Regions from separate parts of the Lysinibacillus sp. FSL R5-0849 genome, predicted to be linked through region 2. Evidence: riboswitches for the same ligand, from Rfam matches in the RefSeq annotation. Region 2 holds a riboswitch; the other holds the start of a gene.
What was found. Region 2 has a riboswitch for S-adenosylmethionine ahead of MKY80_RS08100 (YezD family protein). Riboswitches for the same ligand answer to the same signal wherever they lie in the genome.

Region 1 (8,346 bases), 1.9 Mb from region 2:
TGGAGATGAATAGGTATTCTAAAAGAAGGGGCACTTTATTATTTCATATAAGTTTCTAAGAAATACTGAATCGTTTCCCAATAGAGCTCGCCAGCTACGCTTTCCGCCTCGCCATGACCAGCACCTTCGACAAGTAATTTTTGCTTCGGTACATTTGCTGCCTCATATACGTCATTCAACATGGTCGAAGGGACAAAAGTATCGTTGTCTCCATGAATAAACAGCATAGGGGTTTTCGATTTTGCCACTTGATCAACAGCACTAGCTTCTCCCAGAGTATAGCCTGCTTTTAATTTAGTTACGACTGAAGAGAATTGCATAATTGGGAATGAAGGCAAGTGAAAGATTGCTTGTAATTGATAGGAAAATTCATCCCATACGGAAGAATAACCGCAATCCTCAATGATTGCCTTTACATTTGACGGCAAATCCTCGCCTGAAGCCATCATCACAGTGGCGCCTCCCATTGAAACTCCAAATAGCACAATTTCAGCATCTTTATTCCCGTTTACAATGTCGTCAATCCATGAAACAACATCAAAACGATCATGCCACCCCATGCCGATATAATCACCTTCACTTTGACCATGTCCTCTTGCATCGGGAATTAGCACATGATAGCCCATATCATAAAATTGTTTAGCATACTTAGTCATTTGTGTACCATCACTTGAATAGCCATGGAAAATAATTGCCCATTTGTCCGTGGGCTGGCTGTTTTGGATAGCGTAAGCATGCAGATTAAGAGAATCATAGGATTGAATAGCCTTCTCCTCATAATGCTTGTTAAACCATTGCTCACGGTCCTCTTTCTCTTGAGCCTCATTTGAATTGCTATCAATTAAATTATGGGGGGCATCTAGAACAGCTGTTTTATCAGTATCCGGATTTAATGCCAGATTATAAAAGTAGTTGCCTGCAAAAAAACCAGCACCAATAAATAATGCCAATAATATAGTAATGATTGCTACTAGTAATTTGTATTTTCTTTTCATATGTATCTCCCTATATTAGCTTCATCTATGTTTTATGGGAAAGAAAAAGAGAACGAATTATCTCGTTCCCTTTTCTTGTTCTAGTTGTTATTTTAATGGGCCACCAAGTGTAGTGATGGCTTCAGAAACGTTTGCAAATTTCTGGAAGTTTTCGTTGAATAAACCTGCAAGTTCAGCAGCTTTTGCATCGTATGCAGCTTTATCTGCCCATGCTTCACGAGGATTTAACACTTGTGAAGGTACACCTTCAACTGCTGTTGGGATGTGTAAACCAAATACAGCATCTTGTGTCGTTTCAACATTTGTTAATTTACCATCGATAGCTGCGCGCACCATTGTACGTGTATAAGAAAGCTTCATACGGCTACCAGTACCATATTCTCCACCAGTCCAACCAGTGTTCACTAGGAATACCTGTGCGCCATGTTCGTCAATTTTTTGACCTAACATTTCTGCATAAACTGTTGCAGGAAGTGGAAGGAATGGAGAACCGAAGCAAGTAGAGAATACTGGTTCTGGCTCTGTTACACCACGTTCAGTTCCAGCAAGTTTTGAAGTGAAACCACTTAAGAAGTGATACATAGCTTGCTCTTTTGTTAATTTACTGATAGGAGGTAAAACGCCAAACGCATCAGCTGTTAGGAAGATGATTGTTTTTGGATGACCTGCTACAGAAGGATCAACAATGTTTTCGATGTATTGAATCGGATAAGCTACACGTGTATTTTCTGTTAATGATCCATCATCATAATCACAAATACGAGTTTCTGGATCAACAGCTACGTTTTCTAAAACAGAGCCGAAGCGGATTGCATTGTAGATTTCTGGTTCTTTCTCAGCAGAAAGGTTGATCGTTTTTGCATAGCAACCACCCTCAATATTGAATACACCATTATCAGACCAGCCGTGTTCATCGTCACCGATAAGCTTACGGTCTGGATCAGCGGATAATGTTGTTTTACCAGTACCAGATAGACCGAAGAATAATGCTACATCGCCAGCTTCACCAACGTTTGCTGAACAGTGCATAGAAAGGATACCTTGTTGTGGTAATAAGTAGTTCATAATACCGAAAATAGATTTTTTCATTTCACCAGCATATTCAGTACCACCAATTAAGATAATTTTCTTTTCAAGTGATACAATGATGAATGTTTCAGAAGCAGTACCGTCAACCGCAGGATCTGCTTTAAAGTTAGGAGCTGAGATGACAGTGAAGTCTGCAACATGCGAAGCTAATTCGTCTTTAGTTGGACGGATAAATAATTGATGAGCGAAAAGGTTGTGCCAAGCGTATTCATTAATAACTTGGATGCTTAATTGTGAATCTTTGTCAGCACCAGCAAAGCCTTTGAATACAAATAATTCATCTTGTTCTTTTAAATATTTTATTACTTTTACATACAGGTTATCGAACACTTCAGAGGAAATTGGTTGATTGACTTTACCCCAGTCAATTTGATCTTTTGTGCTTTCTTCTTCTACTGTATATTTATCTTTAGGTGAACGACCAGTGTATTTGCCAGTTTCTGCACGAACTGCGCCATCTACTGTTAACATTGCCTCACCACGAGAAGTAGCTTTTTCTGCTAATTGTGGTACTGAAAGTTGAACGTTAATGTTACCGCCGCTTAATAATTCCTTCAGTTCGTTTGCAATTTCTACTGAATTCATCGATTAAATACCATCCTTTTTTATAGTATTCCCTTGATTTAGAGGGATTTTTTCTTAATTTCAAAAATAGTATAACACAATTGGTTAAATAATCTATACTAATTAAGAAATTATTTTAGAGTTTTTATTACTTTTCAATAAACTGACAAAAAATAATGTTTTTCGAGTAGAAAACATTCAATGCTACAGTAAATTGTCTAAAATTTGAGCCACACATATGTTACCACAAGATGCTAGGTATGTTGTAGGGATTAATTTTCTTCTGTTTACATCATCACCCAAGAATGAAAATTTTTATGGTGATTATTTGTTCCTTCCTTACTATACAGTAATACATAAGAAAATATTTGACAACGTTCTACCTTTTCAGTAACATGAAAATTGAACGGATACTCTTATCCCGAGCTGGTGGAGGGTCAGGCCCTGTGAAACCCGGCAACCTGCATGAATTATTTCACGACATGCGTTGGTGCCAACCTGATGCAAGGGAAAATCCCTTGAACGATAAGAGTGAAAGGTAACGAAGTCATTATTCCTTTCCTCATGTATAGTAACGTGAGTAAAGGATTTTTTTATTGTTAAAAATCAATGTAAAGGTAAGTATATGTAGTTCTTTCCTTATTATAATGACGGATCTTTCGAAATCCTCGTGTTAAAAGTAGCAGTTATTTTTTCACGTAAAGTGAAATGACAACAACAGCGGCTTGAGAGTTCAATCCTTAGGAGCGGACTTGACATGGGTAATGAGTACCGTATTCAAATACTTTTTGTAAGAGTAATAGGAGGAAAACTAAATGACAAAACGTCGACTGTTTACATCAGAAAGTGTAACAGAAGGGCATCCAGATAAAATTTGTGACCAGATTTCGGATGCCATATTAGATGCTATTTTAGCAGAAGATCCAAATGCACGTGTAGCGTGTGAGACAACTGTAACAACAGGATTAGTATTAGTAGCGGGAGAAATTACTACTTCTACTTATGTAGATATCAAAGGTATTGTACGTGATACTGTGGCAGAAATCGGATATACACGTGGGAAATATGGCTTTGATGCTGAAAATTTAGCGGTACTTGTAGCAATTGGTGAGCAATCTCCAGATATTGCTCAAGGTGTTGACCAAGCTTTAGAGGCTCGTGAGGGTTCTATGACAGATGCAGATATTGAAGCAATTGGTGCAGGGGACCAAGGCTTAATGTTTGGCTATGCATGTAATGAAACACCTGAGCTAATGCCGTTACCAATTAGCTTAGCTCATAAGTTAGCACGTCGTTTAACTGAAGTTCGTAAATCTGGTGAGCTAGCTTATTTACGCCCCGATGGTAAAACACAAGTAACAATTGAATACGATGACAATAACGTACCTGTACGTGTCGATACAATTGTTATTTCAACACAGCATGATGAAGAAGCAACACTTGAACAAATTCAGGCTGATCTAAAACAACTTGTGATTGCTCCTGTTGTGCCAAGCGAATTATTAGATACAAAAACAAAATACTTTATCAATCCGACTGGCCGTTTCGTCATTGGTGGGCCAAAAGGAGATGCTGGTTTAACGGGCCGTAAGATAATTGTTGATACATACGGTGGCTATGCACGACACGGTGGCGGTGCATTCTCAGGTAAGGATGCAACAAAAGTTGACCGTTCAGCTGCCTATGCGGCACGTTATGTAGCTAAAAATATTGTAGCAGCTGGTTTAGCAGAACGCGCTGAAGTCCAGTTGGCGTATGCAATTGGCGTGGCACAGCCTGTTTCCATTGCTGTTGATACATTTGGTACAGGAAAAGTGAAGGAAAGCGAAATCGTAGAATGGGTTCGTGAGCTATTTGATTTACGCCCAGCAGGAATTATTAAAATGCTTGATCTTCGTCGTCCAATTTATAAACAAACTGCAGCCTATGGTCACTTCGGTCGTACAGATTTAAATGTACCATGGGAACAAACTGATAAAGCTGACGCATTACGTGTAAAAGCACGTCTGTAAACTATTGTGCTAAAGTGCTGAAGTCGTTAGAAAATTATTCTAATGTATGATGAACAAAAGGGGCTTTTCTGCCCCTTTTGTTTTTTTGCAAAAATGCCCCGCCTTTATTCCTTGAACAATGGTCATGGAAAGCGAGGGATTTTTTATAATGAATGTATTCTTTATAAGCTTTTATTTTTGTAGAGATTTATAATACTGACCTTTTTCTACGTATTCACGTACGATACGCTCCATATCCTCTTTATCCTCAGCGTTTAATTCTCGGACAACTTTCGCTGGACGACCTAATGCTAAGCTATTTGGAGGTATGACTTTACCAGGAGGCACAAGACTTCCGGCTCCAATAAATGCACCCTCTCCAATCTCTGCTCCGTCTAAAATAATGGAGCCCATACCGATTAAGGCATTTTTTCGAATGGTACAGCTATGTAAAGTCACTTGGTGTCCTACTGTGACCTCATCTTCAATGATGAGTGGAAACCTAGGACTTTGATGTAAGCAGCAAAGATCTTGGATACTTACCCGTTCACCAATAATTGTTGGTGAAACATCGCCACGAATTACGGTATTAAACCAAATAGTTGTTTCAGCTCCAATTGTTACGTCTCCGGTAACAGTTGCATAATCGGCAATAAAAACAGATGGATCGATCTTTGGTGTTGTATCTTTAAATGGATAAATCATGAGAATCGCCTCTTTTCTTTCTGTAGATATAGTATTATCGTATCAAATACGCAACTTTAAGGAAATATAAAATTAAAATGTGCTGTTATTTCGATATAATCAAATTGTAATTATTTTTTAGGAGGACTATGTGAATGTGGAAATGGGAAGCTGATGGACAAGCAAAGGCTGTGATTGCTATTCTTCATGGTGCTTATGAAAACCACCGTTGGTATGCATGGCTTATAGAAAAATTAAGAATGGAAGGCTTCCACATAGTCATGGGGGATCTACCGAATCATGGCATCAATGCAAGATTTGCGCGTGTCCATGATGAGGACTTCAAATTGTACAATAAATATACAAGAAATCTCATTGAGAATGCCTTTTCATATAATTTGCCAACCTTTGTAATAGGGCATGGATTAGGCGCTACTTTAGTTCTTCATACCATGCAAAAGAAAAAGTATGAGTGTGCAGGTATTATTTTGACATCACCCTGGCTGCATTTGAAGCTTTTACCAGGTAAATTATCAAATGCTTTAACGAGTTTGAGTGCATTAACAGCAAATGTTAAATTGACGCATGACCTGACATTTGAAACATTAACGCGCAGTGTTGAGGGTAGAGAGGAAATGAAGGATGATATTCCATTTATGTCTGTTGTTTCAGTGAAATGGTATCGTGAGCTTCAACAGATGATGAAAAATTTAGTTATGCTACCTAAGCATGAATTTCCTAATATGCCTATGTTAATTATGACAGCTGAAAAAGATAAAATTACGGAAACTCGACAAATGCGCAATTGGCTTCATCAGCAAGAGCTAACCGAGTTTCAATTTAAAGAATGGGCAAATTGTTATCATAATTTATTTCATGAAGTAGAGCGTGAAGAGATTTTTATGTATATTCGAGATTTTATCAATAATGCTCTTAGACGGATTGGATATATAATAAAATAGTTTCGACACCTTCCAAATAATAGGATCCTTACTTAAATATTGTTACTTAAATATAATATTGTAATTTTCTGAAAAGTGTAATAATATAGTGACTTAAAGTAAGGTAATTCAAATTGGAGGGGTAAGATGGATGTAGTTGTTGGCAAATTGAATGACATATTATGGGGACCTTGGTTTATTTATGGTATCTTGTTGATTGGGCTTTTTTTCTCAGTCATTACAAGATTCCTGCAAGTAAGACTTATTAAAGATATGTTTGTGTTAATGTTTAAGGGGGAGAAATCAGAAAAGGGGATTTCCTCCTTCCAAGCAATGTCTATCGCACTATCGGGTCGTGTAGGTACAGGGAATATTGCCGGTACTGCAACAGCTATTGGGATGGGTGGACCTGGTGCTGTCTTTTGGATGTGGGCAATTGCTTTTATTGGTGCGGCAACCGCATATGTAGAATCAACATTAGCGCAAATCTATAAAGAAGAGAAAGATACTGAATATCGTGGTGGACCGGCCTATTACATAGAAAAAGGAATGGGTCAAAAATGGTTTGCAGTGATTTTCGCTGTAGCTGCTTTGATTGCTATGTTAATACTTATGCCAGGTGTGCAATCGAATGCCATTGCAGGAGCTGTTGAAAACGCTTTCGGTATTGAAACTTGGATTACAGGACTAATTATTGTCGTTTTACTTGGTGCTATCATTATTGGGGGCGTTAAATCGATTGCCAACGCTGCACAGGTAATTGTACCGTTCATGGCAATAGCCTATATTATTATGGCAATTATTATAATCGCTATGAATATTTCAGAGGTACCATCCGTCTTTGCTTTAATTTTCTCAAGTGCATTTGGAGCACAAGAAATATTTGGAGGTATTATTGGCTCCGCAATTGCTTGGGGTGTGAAACGAGGAATCTATTCAAATGAGGCTGGTCAAGGGACTGGGGCGCACCCAGCTGCCGCAGCAGAAGTATCCCACCCTGCTAAACAAGGGATTGTCCAAGCAGCGTCTGTATACATTGATACCTTATTAATTTGTTCAGCTACAGCCTTTATGATTTTATTTACGGGTATGTATAATGTACAAGATGAAAAGGCAGCCGAAGGAACAGATCCATTTATCCATGTTGGGGAATTCAATAAAGGCGGCTTAACGGGTGATGAGCAAATGACATTTGCTAAGAGTATTCAGGAAGGTGCTGCGTATACGCAATATGCAGTTGAATCATCCTTACCTGGACTTGGTGCACCATTTGTAGCTATCGCACTATTCTTCTTTGCCTTTACAACGATTATGGCGTATTACTATATCGCTGAAACAAATGTGGCTTATTTATTTAGAGGTAGTACCGAAAAGGTCTTCATCTGGATTGCGAAAATAGCGATTTTAATTGCAGCATTCTATGGCACAATCCGTACGTCTGGACTCGCTTGGGCAATGGGGGATGTAGGTCTTGGTCTGATGGTATGGATTAACGTTTTAGCCATTTTAATTATTATGAAACCGGCTATCGTTGCTTTAAAAGATTACGAGAAACAGAAAAAAGAAGGAAAAGACCCTGTCTTTGATCCTCGTAAACTAGGCATTAAAGGCGCAGATTTCTGGGTAGACTATAATGAAAAACGTAAAAATAAATAGGTAAAGAGAAAGGCTAACTAATAGTTCCCACTATACTATTAGTTAGCCTTTTAAATTGTCTATAAATTAGGATAATCCTTCATCTTTTCTAACGCAATGACGAATGGAGGGTCATTTTGCTGATTGAGAAATTCGTATTTTAAGACATGGACATATTTTTGTGGAAGTTGGCTGACAAAGTCTATTACAGTATCTCGTTCTTCTTTGCCACCAGGGTGACCATGATAAATAACAAGGATGATTAAACCGCCAACCTTTAAAAGCTTAAGCAAGTCTTCAATAGCCTGAATCGTTGTACTAGGCTTGGTAATAATATCATGATTGCCACCCGGCAAATAGCCGAGATTAAAAATGGCTGCGGCTACTTTCTTGTGTACGAAATTGGCTACTTCTTCATGCCCTTTATTTAAAACAAGGGCGCGATGT
Region 2 (8,346 bases):
TTCCAGTGAATCACGATCAAATGAAATTGATTAGATTTGAAGGTATTGAGGATTTAGGAGAAAAGGTTCGTCATGCTGTCCAACAAGAACATGTAGATATCGTTATTATGGCTGCGGCTGGCTCCGATTGGGTCATCGATAAAGTATATGATCAATCAGGCAATTTGATGGAGGAAGCGGGGAAAATGCCTTCCGATGAGCCACCTATTATTCATTTTAAAAAGGCGCCAAAAGTCTTAGGGCAAATTAAAGGCTGGCAACCGAATGTGACGCTAGTAGGGTTTAAGCTAGAAGCGACCGATGACGAGGAGTTTTTATTAGCACGTGCACGACTGCGAATGGAAACAGCTCATGCTCAATTGATGGTAGCCAATAGCTCTCAATCTTTATATGGCGGGGACGAGCCCCATTGGATTGTACCTGCTGATGGACTGCCTATGAAAGTAATGGGCAAGCAAAAAACAGCCGAAGCTTTAATGATATATTTACAACATCAATAAATATGAACTGTGTAGAGAAATATTTCTACACAGTTTTTTCTTGTCTAAAAGAGGAGTATCATTTAATATTTACTTAACGGTCGGTAAAAAAGGAGAATGATGATGGGGAATAAGGAACAAACTTTTCAAAAGATTATAGAAGTTGCTTATGTGATGTTTGCAGAAAAAGGGTTTGAAAAAACAAGCTTAGCCATGATTGCTGCAGAGGTCGGTATATCAAAACCAGCCATTTATTATTATTTTCAATCAAAGGATCAATTAATCACTTACTTATTTGATGAACTGTATAAAGTAATTCAACAAGATGTCGCTGTGGATTATAAAGAGCTTTCTCGCGTTAATTTCAAGGAGGAAGTACTCGAGCTGGGCTATAAGTCTATTGAGGCGCAGGGCAAGGATCCTTATTTTAATAAAATATTTAACCAATATGTACTATTAGCAGCTCGCGATGAAAGCTATAAGAAACAATTAGTAGAGCTAGAAACCAGCTTTTTAACAAGCTTTGTGGAAGTCCTACAATATGGCGTGGAGCTAGGGGTTCTAGAGGATACTCCCACTATAGAAGCAAAGGCACAGATGCTAGCCTTGGTCTATGATAATATCGGTAATTTCATGTTAACAGGTAACCAATTGGACTACAGAGCTATTTGGAAGGAGGCTGTGCATAGTGTTATCCAAGGAGGCGAAGATGGCAATAAGAGATGATAATCGGCGCATTGAAGGTCTTGATTTTGCAAGAGCTCTCGCCATGTTTGGTATGTTCATTGTCAATTTTGGAGTCATAACGGGTTCTACAACGAATGGTTCAACATGGTTGATGGCCTTACAAAATCTATTTGAGGGGCGTGCCTCGGCCGTATTTGTCATGCTAGCAGGAATAGGAACAGCTTTAATGACTCGTCAGGCTAGAGAGACTAAGGACCCAATACTTCTTCGTAAGAATCGACTTACTTTGTGGAAGAGGTCGTTTTTGTTATTCGTGATAGGAATAGTCCTATATGCAGTAGGCTGGACAGGAGATATCTTACATTATTATGGCGTGTATATGTTTGTTGCCGCATGTTTGATTGCCCAATCCAAGAAAATGATGATGTTCATAATCGGTGTCATCCTCATCCTTTCACAATGGCTCCAAATTCAATTTAATTACTTCGCTGGGTGGCATCCAACATATGTATTACTAGAGTATCTTGATTTTTGGACACCGGCAGGATTTATAAGAAATTTGATGTTTAATGGCTATCATCCACTATTTCCCTGGATTTGTTTCTTTCTAATTGGCATGGTAATCGGCACATTAGATTTAACTAATCGTTCATTACGAAAAATCTTATTGGTGATGGGCTTATTGCTAGTCATAATGACGGAGACTTTTTCAACGATATTTATTAAGATGACAACGATCCATTTATTAGATGTAGAGAGTGCATTGTATTTATTTGATACGGGACCGATTCCACCGAATATGATGTATGTTCTATCTAACTCAGCGTCGGCAATTGTCCTTATCGTGGGCTCCATCTATCTTGTTGAGACATGTAAAAATAAAGTAATTGAAGCTTTGATCTTTACGGGACAATTGTCTTTAACGCATTATGTCGGCCATGTTTTTATTGGGATTGGAATATTAATTGTTTGCCAAAAGTTGGAGAATCAGACGCTTACCTTTTCCATGCTATATGCCTGCTGTTACTTTGTAGGATGTGTGCTTGTTTCTGTCTGGTGGAGAGCTAAACATCGTCGAGGTCCCCTTGAATTCTTGATGAGGAAATGGAGTTCGTAATAAATTAATGGATTGCCATCTATTTCTCGTTGATTAGGCATAAAATACTTTAGATATAGATAGTTTTCTAATCTAAAATAATCATTACAAAGTATTCAGCTAGGTTTTCTAATATTTTATATTGACAATCTTATTACAGAATTATAGAATTATTTTCAAGAAACGCAGTACTCTTATCAAGATAGGTGGAGGGACTTGGCCCAATGAAGCCTCGGCAACCGAAACATAGGTGCCACTTCCAACCGATGTATCTGAGAGATAGGAGGGGCTATCAATCAGTTTGATGCATTGGCCTCTTTTGTACAACAAGGATGAAAAAGAAGGGGTGTATCGTATGGCTCAGTCGGCAAAGGTAGAAGATAAGAAATTAGAGGCTATTGCAAAGGCCATTCAAAATCTTGAATTTGGTGAAGTGCATATTACGATTCAGGATGGTGTAATTGTTCAAATTAATAGGCTTGAAAAGCAGAGATTTCCTCAGAAGAAATAAAGGATCATTTCAGTTGAACGATGTGAAAAGGCCACCAATAAGCATGGTTTCCGTTGCTTACAAGTGGCCCTTTTTTTATGGCAATTAGCTATAGAAGCTTTTTGGAATCTGACCGATATGACGGCGATGATAGAGAAGGGGCTCCTTTTGAGAGTTTGTAATATCTAGCACCTGGCCAATAAAAATAGTATGATCACCTGCATCTATTTGCTGAAAGGATTTACATTGTAAAATAGCTGCTGTATCATGTAAAATCGGTAGTCCTAAAGAAGAAGTAGACCATTTTGCTTGAGCAAAGCGATCTGGGACTTTACTTGCAAATAATGTACATAATTGCTCTTGATCACTTGCTAAAATATTGACAGCGAATTTTTCCGCACTCATAAAGTAAGGATGGAGCTGAGATTTTTTATCAAGTGACCATAAAATAAGTAGTGGATCAATAGAAACAGATGCAAAAGAATTGACGGTTAAGCCAATTGGATTCGTTTCATGACAAGCTGTAACAACTGTTACACCTGTAGGATAGTTACCTAATGCCAATTTAAAAGCAGCAACATGATCTGTCATTCAAATCACCTCTTTATAGTTAGTAATAAATTAGTTAACGGAGTTAGTAGGTAAATTGCACTTTTTTCATACCATATAGTAACTCCTTTTCTTAAGTAAATATTAAATCAATTACACATCCAGGTAAAGCTAATGGGGGAAAGAAAGGGGAATTGCCATGACTTTATATTTTGATCATCTGGTACATCAAGTAGAATCACCGGAAAATATAAAGGTTTTCTTCAATAAACGAAATGTCCATACAGTGAACGGTGGTCAACACACGATGTGGGGGACTTACAATACGCTAAGTTATTTTGGCTTAAGCTATATTGAACAAATCGCTATTTATGATCGTGATTTATTTGAGCAAGCGGCCCTGTACCCATATTCCCTACATTATACGTTTAAACGTGATCGTGAGCGCCAAGGATTTTCACGAATTGCCTTGCGCACCAAAAATATTGAAGACGATGGTCAACGATTGCGTGCATTGGGCTATGAAGTATATGGTCCCGATGCTTGTAGCCGCACAAGACCAGACGGCACGATAATCGAATGGAAGCTATTGCATTTTGGCAGACCTGGCCTTTCAGTGGATTTTCCTTTCTTAATTGAATGGGCAGATGGAGATGAGGAGCGTTTGGCTCAATTAAAGGCTAGTGGCGCGATTGATGAAAAACAAGCCATTACAATGGAATCCATTCAGTTTTTTGTCAAGGATGTGGAGGAGACGGTGCAGCTTTGGCAGAAAGTATTACAACTACCCGAGTTTGAGCAGCATGAGCAGTTTATGTCTCTACAGCTAGCGAATATGCGCTTGGATTTTTATGAGGAAGCCTCAGCATCTAGCATGACGCTCGGTCATTTAAAAGAAGGGCCAATCGGTGTAACATTAAAGGATCCACACCGAACAAAGGAAACATTAGTGTGTCCAGGTGCTTTTTATTGGATTAATAAATAAATTAAAAATCCACTTCAATCGTTGAAGTGGATTTTTATGTGCAAACATGCAAAAAGTGGATTGAGCCATTTTCAAATACTTCATCCACTTACTATATTCTAGCTTATAATTTTACAACATTTGATGCTTGCGGGCCGCGATTGCCTTCCACAACATCAAATGAAACCTTTTGACCTTCTTCAAGTGTACGGAAGCCTTCCTCCTGGATGCCCGTAAAATGTACAAATACATCTTCTCCATCATCACATTCAATAAAGCCATAACCCTTTTCATTATTGAACCACTTTACGATCCCATGTTGCATAAGCATTCGCCTCCAATGCGCTTGAAAGTAAGATAAAGTTAAAGAAGTCGTGCTATCAATGAGAAAATGTGAAAAAAATGCATTTTCTCTTAGAACATACATGAATTGAACAAAAATGTCAATTGATTGTCGGAATGCTAGCATATCTGACTTTCTTTTTTTTCACAATTAAGACTATAATGGAAATGAACAACATAGAAAGTAGGATGCCAAATGACAACGAAAAATCAACCATTAACAGATTTAGAAATCGCGAGTCAAGCAGTGATCAAACCTATTACGGAAATTGCCAATGCTGCAGGTATTCCAGAGGATGCACTTGAGCAGTATGGCCGCTACAAAGCGAAGATAGACCCATTAAAAATTACAGCTCAAGGTGAGGACGCAAAGGTTGTATTAGTGTCAGCTATTAGTCCAACCCCAGCAGGTGAAGGGAAGTCGACTGTGACTGTAGGACTAGCTGATGCCCTTCATCAATTAAATAAGAAAGTGATGGTAGCTTTACGTGAACCATCTCTTGGTCCAGTAATGGGTGTAAAAGGTGGCGCAACAGGCGGAGGCTATGCACAGGTAGTACCAATGGAGGATATTAACTTACACTTCACTGGTGACCTTCACGCGATAACAACAGCCAATAATGCTTTATCCGCATTTATTGATAATCATATCCACCAAGGGAATGTCTTAAACATTGATCCACGACGTATTATTTGGAAACGTGTGATGGACTTGAATGATCGTTCATTACGGAAAGTGATTGTCGGATTAGGAGGGCCTGTTCAAGGCATGCCACGTGAAGACGGCTTTGATATTACGGTTGCCTCCGAAATTATGGCAGTGTTCTGTTTAGCAACAAGCATTGAGGATTTACGGGAGCGCATCGCTAGCATTGTAATTGGCTACACATTTGAGCGCGAGCCTGTTTTTGTGCGTGATTTACAGGTAGAGGGTGCCTTAACATTATTATTGAAGGATGCCTTTAAGCCAAACTTAGTACAAACATTAGAAGGGACACCAGCTATTATACATGGTGGTCCATTTGCTAATATTGCCCATGGCTGTAATTCCATTATGGCGACACAAACTGCTCGTAAGCTAGCTGATATTGTGGTGACAGAAGCGGGCTTCGGCTCTGATTTAGGTGCTGAAAAGTTCATGAACATTAAAGCTCGTAAAGCAGGCTTTAAGCCAAGTGCCGTTGTGATCGTAGCAACGATTCGTGCACTAAAAATGCATGGTGGTGTTCCAAAAACATCACTTGTCGGTGAAAATGTGGAAGCCCTGCTCCAAGGGATTGAAAATTTAGCTAAACACGTCGACACGGTACGTACATTTGGTGTTGAACCGATTATTGCATTAAATCGTTTCATTACAGACACAGAGGCAGAGCTAGAGGCCGTTCTAAACTGGTGCCAAGAAAATCATGTACGTATTGCCCGAACAAATGTCTGGGAAGAGGGCGGTAAAGGTGGAGTAGCCTTAGCTGAACAAGTACTAGCTGTGTTGGAAGAAGAAAACAACTTCTCACCATTATACGATGTAACAGAGTCCATTGAAGAAAAAGTGCGTACCATTGTACAAAAGGTATATGGTGGAAAAGATGTTCAATTCACAGACCAAGCTAAAAAACAAATGGCTCAAATTGAAAAATTCGGCTGGGATTCTCTACCAATTTGTATGGCGAAAACGCAATACTCTTTATCCGATCAGCCTAGCTTACTTGGACGTCCAGAAGGCTTCACGGTCACAATTCGTGAGGTGATTCCAAAGCTTGGTGCTGGTTTCTTAGTTTGTCTGACAGGCGATATTATGACAATGCCAGGACTACCAAAAGCTCCTGCAGCTTTACGCATGAATGTCGATAATGACGGACATGCGGTAGGATTGTTCTAAATAAATGTTGAAAAGCTGCCCTTTAACAGAGGTGCAGCTTTTTTTATTTTTTAGCTGATTTAAAAGCCTAGTCATTTTAACATCTCCTTCCTCAAATGCCACTAAAAAGGATTCTGATATCTTCCTTCTATACTTGATAACCTGTCGAAACATTCATCATCGCCATTTTTTTTTAGAAAATTTACGATTCTAGTTGAAAACTAGGATTTTTTTTCATGCGATTAAAAACTCGAGAAGCTTCCTTATATAAATGTGTTTGGTATTTTTTATCAATAGTTCTCTGTTATTGGAAGGAAAAAGCGGATTTTTACAAAGAGAAGCAATTGTCAAATGAATTTTTATTTAAAAAATACATTGAATTTTCTTTTTATTTTAAATATAATTTACTTAATTCTAATTCGGAACACTGTTCCGATTATAGGGACACGGAGGGATGGAGTCTTGAAAATCGCAACAGATATTGGCGGTACTTTTACCGACCTAGTTTATACAGATGAGAAAGGAAATCTTCATTTTGACAAGGGGCATACGACGCCAGGGCATTTTGAGGATGGGATATTAAACGTATTAGGACGACATGTAACAGAGGATTCTCTCATGGAATCGTTTATTCATGGTTCTACGGTAATTATTAATACATTAACAGAGAGAAAAGGTGGCAAAGTCGGATTAATTACAACAAAAGGCTTCCGTGATATTTTAGAAATTGCACGTGGTAACCGACCAGACTTATATAATTTTAAATATAAAAAGCCAGAGCCATTTGTAGAGCGTTATTTACGACAAGAAATCGATGAACGCATTGATTTTAAAGGAAATATTATGAAAGCGCTTAATAGGAACGAAGTTGGAGAGATTGTCCGTCAATTTAAGGAATCAGGTGTAGAGGCAATTGCCATTTCGCTTATTCATGGCTATAAAAATCCCATTCATGAGCAGCAATTAAAAGAAGAAATAGTAAAAATTTGGCCCGAGGTGTATATTACACTTTCAAGCGAAACGATTAAGGAATATCGTGAATATGAAAGAACAAATACAACGGTTTTAAATTCATATGTGAAGCCCATTGCTCACGCTTATTTAAAAAGCTTAAAAGAAAAATTGAGCACAGTTGGTATTACGGATCATTTAAAAATTATGCAATCAAATGGTGGGACAACAAGCTTTGATAAAGCTATGGAGTTACCAATCAATCTAGTCGAGTCTGGCCCTGTAGCAGGAATGTTTGGGGCAGCAAAATTAGGTGAGCTTCTAAATGAGTCCAATATTATTGCCTTTGATGTGGGTGGTACGACAGCGAAATGCTCACTTATTACAGATGGCAAAGTAAACGTTACGACAGATTACTATATTGAAAGAAATGAAAAATTTGCTGGCTATCCAATTAAAACTCCAGTTGTAGATATTGTTGAAATCGGCAATGGTGGGGGCTCTATCGCTCGTGTGGATCAGTTCGGTTCCTTAAAGGTTGGTCCGGATTCTGCTGGGGCAAACCCAGGTCCAGTAGCCTATGGGCTAGGCAATACACAGCCAACGATTACGGATGCTAATGTTTATTTAGGTAGATTATCATTAGCAAACTTCGATAATCCAATTTCTATCGACAAAGTAGAGGAAGCACTTGTTGAAGCGATTGCGAAACCATTTAATGTTTCAGCGGAAGAAGCAGCGCAAGGTATATTAGATATTGCGAATTCCAATATGTTAAATGCGTTGAAGCTCATTTCCATTCGTAAAGGCTATGATCCAGAAGACTTTACAATGGTTGCCTTTGGCGGTGGTGGTCCACTACACGCTATTAATTTAGCAGAGGAATTAGGCATGAAAAAGGTCATTATACCTTATGGCTCTTCTGTCTTTTCA

Region 1: another riboswitch for S-adenosylmethionine. It lies ahead of metK (methionine adenosyltransferase); the one in region 2 lies ahead of MKY80_RS08100 (YezD family protein).

What each region holds. Positions count from the first base shown of each region.
Region 1 is NZ_CP152004.1:3,591,419-3,599,764, reverse strand. Features, by position in the region: gene MKY80_RS17620 (alpha/beta hydrolase) at 39-995, opposite strand; gene pckA (phosphoenolpyruvate carboxykinase (ATP)) at 1,083-2,669, opposite strand; SAM riboswitch class I at 3,062-3,180, shown strand; gene metK (methionine adenosyltransferase) at 3,464-4,660, shown strand; gene MKY80_RS17605 (gamma carbonic anhydrase family protein) at 4,832-5,344, opposite strand; gene MKY80_RS17600 (alpha/beta hydrolase) at 5,479-6,285, shown strand; gene MKY80_RS17595 (alanine/glycine:cation symporter family protein) at 6,412-7,920, shown strand; gene MKY80_RS17590 (class I SAM-dependent methyltransferase) at 7,980-8,346, opposite strand, start outside.
Region 2 is NZ_CP152004.1:1,706,904-1,715,249, forward strand. Features, by position in the region: gene MKY80_RS08085 (phosphopantothenoylcysteine decarboxylase) at 1-500, shown strand, start outside; gene MKY80_RS08090 (TetR/AcrR family transcriptional regulator) at 597-1,205, shown strand; gene MKY80_RS08095 (heparan-alpha-glucosaminide N-acetyltransferase domain-containing protein) at 1,189-2,283, shown strand; SAM riboswitch class I at 2,454-2,548, shown strand; gene MKY80_RS08100 (YezD family protein) at 2,582-2,773, shown strand; gene MKY80_RS08105 (flavin reductase family protein) at 2,858-3,343, opposite strand; gene MKY80_RS08110 (VOC family protein) at 3,501-4,286, shown strand; gene MKY80_RS08115 (cold-shock protein) at 4,390-4,590, opposite strand; gene MKY80_RS08120 (formate--tetrahydrofolate ligase) at 4,804-6,483, shown strand; gene MKY80_RS08125 (hydantoinase/oxoprolinase family protein) at 6,925-8,346, shown strand, end outside.